Regions from separate parts of the Agarivorans sp. DSG3-1 genome, predicted to be linked through region 1. Evidence: predicted binding sites of a transcription regulator. Region 1 holds the regulator's gene; the other holds the start of a gene.
The links. The regulator LexA, encoded in region 1, represses DNA repair genes until DNA is damaged. The targets are predictions, from matches to a motif close to TACTGTATNNNNATACAGTA.

Region 1 (2,410 bases):
TTATCCGCCATTGTTTTTGAAAACAATATTGTCGCACTGACGGACAACTTAGAGAGTGTTGATGACTCAGAACTCGATGGTTCAGTATTTAGCGTTAGCGGTGAGCAAAGCGTTACTCGTCATAACTTGTTTTCATCTCGTTTTACAGAGCTACTAAATAATAGTGAGTTTGTGAACGAAAGTAACATTGTAAGCGACAAGATCTCTCAAGGGCTAGAGAGTGACTTCAGTTTGAATTTGACTAGCGAGGCCATTGATACTGGTGTTGATAACCTTGAGCTACCGAGTAAGGATTTAGCAGGAAGTGCAAGGATATCAGGTGCGGGCGTAGATATTGGTGCATTTGAGCTTCAGCAATAGTAAGTTTTTTTCAAAAGAAAATTTCGATAGCGCTATCCTGTCAGGATTAGCGCTATTGTTAAGTTCCCTGCTTTAAAAGTTGCTTTAGCATCCAAACATTGCAGCCATTATGGGCTGTACCTTGTAAAGGTGCGGATAAGTGTTTAAAACCGAGGCCTTCGTATAGTTTAATCGCTGCCGACATATTGCTAAGCGTGTCTAGGTAACAGCGAGAAAATCCCTGCTCTAAGGCAAATGCTAGGCAGGCTAAAGAGAGCTTTTTACCGAGACCTTGGCCTCTACCTTCTTCTAGCAAAAATAACTTTTTTAACTCACTGGTATCTTTACTATCGGCAAAAGGCGCAATGCCGCAGCCGCCAACGACCTTGCCATCTAACAAAGCGACCACATATCTACTACGATTTTGCTGTGTATAGTGCTGACTCATATTATCGACTTCAGCATCAGAGGGGCCAAAGCCTTCTCCTACCGCGCCATATTCTTGGCCAACCTGTTTGATTATTCGCTGTAGATCTTGGTCATATTGGGCTGATATTTCGATTATCTCAAGGGTCATTATTGCCTCCTATCACTTTGAATCAACAGTAACAAAATCAGAATTAAGATAAAACCTTGCGTCAAAATGTATGCTGTATATACTAACAGTGTGCTGTATAAACTTACAGGTAGACTATGAAGCCCTTAACGCCCCGCCAAACAGAAGTGTTTGAACTTATTCGCCGCCATATTAACGATACTGGTATGCCTCCAACGCGTGCCGAAATTGCTAAAGAACTAGGATTCCGCTCGGCTAATGCAGCAGAAGAACACCTTAGAGCTTTAGCTAAAAAAGGTGCGATTGAAATGATTCCTGGTGCGTCGCGAGGGATCCGTATTAGCGAAGCGTACTTGCCGGCTAGCGCGAATGAAGCCACTGTAGAACCCGAGCCAGGCTTGCCGTTAATCGGGCAAGTTGCTGCGGGTGAGCCTATTTTGGCGCAGGAGCACGTTGAATCTCATTACGCCGTAGATGCTAACTTATTTAATCCGCATGCCGATTATTTACTGCGAGTACAGGGCATGAGCATGAAAGATATCGGCATTATGGATGGTGATTTATTAGCCGTGCATAAAACTACCGAGGTACACAATGGACAGGTGGTTGTGGCTCGTTTAGATGAAGATGTTACGGTTAAACGTTTTGAGCGTGACGGCAAGATGGTGTACTTACATCCTGAGAATGAAGAGTTATCAACCATTGAAGTTGATCTTGAATATCAGAACATCGAAATAGAAGGTTTAGCGGTAGGTATTATTCGCACTGCCGATTGGATGTAAGCCTTATTCAACAATAAGTTCCCCATTTTGAAGCCCAAATCACTCTGATTTGGGCTTTTGTCGTTAGCATCACATCTTTTGTCTTTATCCACAAAAATCTCAACAATGTATTTACATTTCTTTAACTTAGGGGTTAATTTATAAGCAGTAGGTTGTATTTAGCTGTAATAGCCTATGCTTTTGGGGTGGGGATTTTCCCTTTATTCGCAGCTACTTTCCTAGCATGGAAAGTTGTTGTCGTTGGCTACTGCAAAGGAGAGCGCTGTGGGCCGATGGATTCAGCTATTATTGCTGACATTTTTTTCGTCGCATTTGTTTGCGCAAGAGATGTCTTTTAATTTACGTCCTGGTGTTACTGCCATCAGTGAGCAAGTTTATGGCTTGCACATGACAATTTTCTATATTTGTTGTGCCATTGGTGTTTTGGTATTTGGCGCTATGTTTTGGTCGATTTACCATCACCGTAAATCCAAAGGAGCGGTTCCTGCTCAATTCCACGAAAGCACTAAAGTGGAAATTATTTGGACCATTATTCCCTTTATCATTTTGATAGGCATGGCGATTCCAGCCACTAAAACCTTACTGGCAATGGAAGACCCTTCCGATGCCGACATTACCATTCAAGTGACAGGTTCCCAGTGGAAGTGGCACTACAAGTACTTTGACCAAGATTTAGAGTTTTACAGTGTAATGGCATCTGATTGGGATGAAGTAAACGGCAAACTGGAAAAGC
Region 2 (2,410 bases), 2.0 Mb from region 1:
AAGATTGCAGTTCTGGTAGTAAACTAAAGGCGTTACGCAACCTCGCTAAATCACGCGGTCGGGCAGAACGAAGGGCTAAGCGGGCCAATATTCGCTCAATATCGCCAATCGACTTAAGCACAGTTTGCACTAGAGGATAAAGGTCGGTTTCTAGTATTTCAGCAATGCAATCTTGGCGCGCACTCACTTGTTGCTGGTTGCTTAAAGGCTGGTGTAACCAGCGATTTAGCAAGCGGCTTCCCATGGCAGTGGAGCTGCGGTCCAATATCGAACTTAGGGTGTTTTCGTAGCCGCCAGCAAGGTTACGGGTTAACTCTAGGTTTTTACGGCTTGCGGCATCAAGTTGAATAAACTGATTTTGGCTCTCAACGATAATTGCATTGATATGCGGTAGGGCAGTGCGCTGAGTATCTTGAACATACTGCATTAAACAACCGGCTGCTGAAAGGGCTAGCGGGTATTCACTTACCCCAAACCCGTCTAAATGCCGAGTACCGAACTGCTGATTTAATACTTTTTGTGCGGTGGCTAAATCGTATTCCCATTCTCCACGACGTCGTAAACCTTTGTATGCTTGCAGCTCCGAATAAAACTCGAAGTCATCAGGGTAGAGCAGTTCCGCAGGGTTTAAGCGTTGTAGTTCGGCTTGTAGTTGTTGTTCACCGGTAAATTGATTAATCACGAATCGGCCACTGGCAATATCTAAATAAGCAAGACCAATTTGTTGTTGCTGGTTTATTACGCTGACTAACAAGTTATCTTGTTTCTCTTCCAGCAAGGCTTCGTCGCTCACCGTGCCTGGTGTGATAATTCTAACAACTTTTCTTTCCACCGGCCCTTTACTGGTAGCCGGGTCGCCAATCTGTTCGCAAATAGCGACTGATTCACCTAATTGAACCAGGCGCGATAAATAATTCTCTGCTGCGTGGTAGGGAATACCTGCCATTGGAATAGGTGTACCAGCAGACTGGCCACGTTTTGTTAAGGAAATATCCATTAACTCAGATGCGCGTTTGGCATCGTCATAAAACAATTCGTAAAAATCGCCCATTCTATAGAACAATAAAATCTCGGGATGTTGAGCCTTTAACGTTAGGTATTGGCGCATCATAGGAGTGTGTTTTTCTAGATTTGTCTCAGTCATGGGTCTTATCGAACTACTCGGTTAATGGCTAAACGAAGCAGCAAGGATAAAAGCTGTCAGCCGAATAGGCAAAACTCTTTTATGAATTTTCTGGAATAAACTTGATACTGTATGAATACCCAGTATACTACTGGTCATTAAGATAGTTAAAAGCACCTACGAGGGCGATATGGATCAGAACAAACAAAAGGCATTAGCTGCGGCCCTAGGCCAAATTGAAAAACAATTTGGTAAAGGCTCAATCATGAAGCTTGGTGACAACCGTACCATGGATATCGAAACCATTTCTACAGGTTCTTTATCCGTTGATATTGCCTTAGGCGCTGGCGGTTTGCCAATGGGTCGTGTGATTGAAATCTATGGTCCTGAAAGTTCTGGTAAAACTACTCTTACCTTAGAAGCCATTGCTCAAGCTCAAAAAGTGGGCAAGGTATGTGCGTTTGTTGATGCCGAACATGCCCTAGACCCTATTTATGCCAAAAAGCTTGGTGTAGATGTAGACAACTTATTGGTATCTCAACCTGATACTGGTGAACAAGCCCTAGAGATTACCGATATGCTAGCGCGTTCTGGTGCCGTTGACATGATTGTAATTGACTCGGTAGCAGCTTTAACGCCTAAAGCTGAAATTGAAGGGGACATGGGTGATAGCCACGTTGGCCTGCAGGCACGTTTAATGTCGCAAGCGTTACGTAAGCTAACTGGTACGCTTAAGCAAACCAACTGTATGTGTATTTTCATTAACCAAATCCGTATGAAAATTGGTGTAATGTTTGGTAATCCAGAAACTACATCTGGCGGTAATGCACTGAAGTTTTACGCATCTGTACGTTTGGATATTCGTCGCATCGGCGCGGTGAAAAGTGGCGATGAGATCGTTGGTAACGAAACTCGCGTTAAAGTGGTTAAAAATAAAATCGCTGCACCATTTAAACAAGCCGAGTTCCAAATCATGTACGGTGAAGGTTTTAACCGTTACGGCGAGTTAGTTGATTTGGGCGTAAAAGAAAAATTGGTCGACAAAGCTGGTGCTTGGTTCTCTTACAAAGGGAACAAAATCGGTCAAGGTAAGGCGAATGCTTCAAATTACTTGAAGGAGCACCCAGAAGTTGCTCAAGAGATTGAAATGACGATTCGTAACAACCTGCTTAACAACACCGAAGTTGTTGAAGAAGATACAGCTACTGAAACTCCGGCTGATCAAGAAGCATAAATTGATTAGGAGCCGAAAGGCTCCTTTTTATTATGACCAATCGTAGCGCACTT

Region 2: the regulator LexA is predicted to act here: its motif matches at 1,250-1,269, upstream of recA (recombinase RecA).

The regions. Positions count from the first base shown of each region.
Region 1 covers NZ_CP177241.1:1,643,781-1,646,190, forward strand. Annotated here, with positions in the region: gene ACLD71_RS07715 (choice-of-anchor Q domain-containing protein) at 1-360, shown strand, start outside; gene ACLD71_RS07720 (GNAT family N-acetyltransferase) at 419-916, opposite strand; gene lexA (transcriptional repressor LexA) at 1,033-1,677, shown strand; gene coxB (cytochrome c oxidase subunit II) at 2,005-2,410, shown strand, end outside.
Region 2 covers NZ_CP177241.1:4,434,888-4,437,297, reverse strand. Annotated here, with positions in the region: gene mutS (DNA mismatch repair protein MutS) at 1-1,153, opposite strand, end outside; gene recA (recombinase RecA) at 1,314-2,357, shown strand; gene ACLD71_RS20585 (regulatory protein RecX) at 2,390-2,410, shown strand, end outside.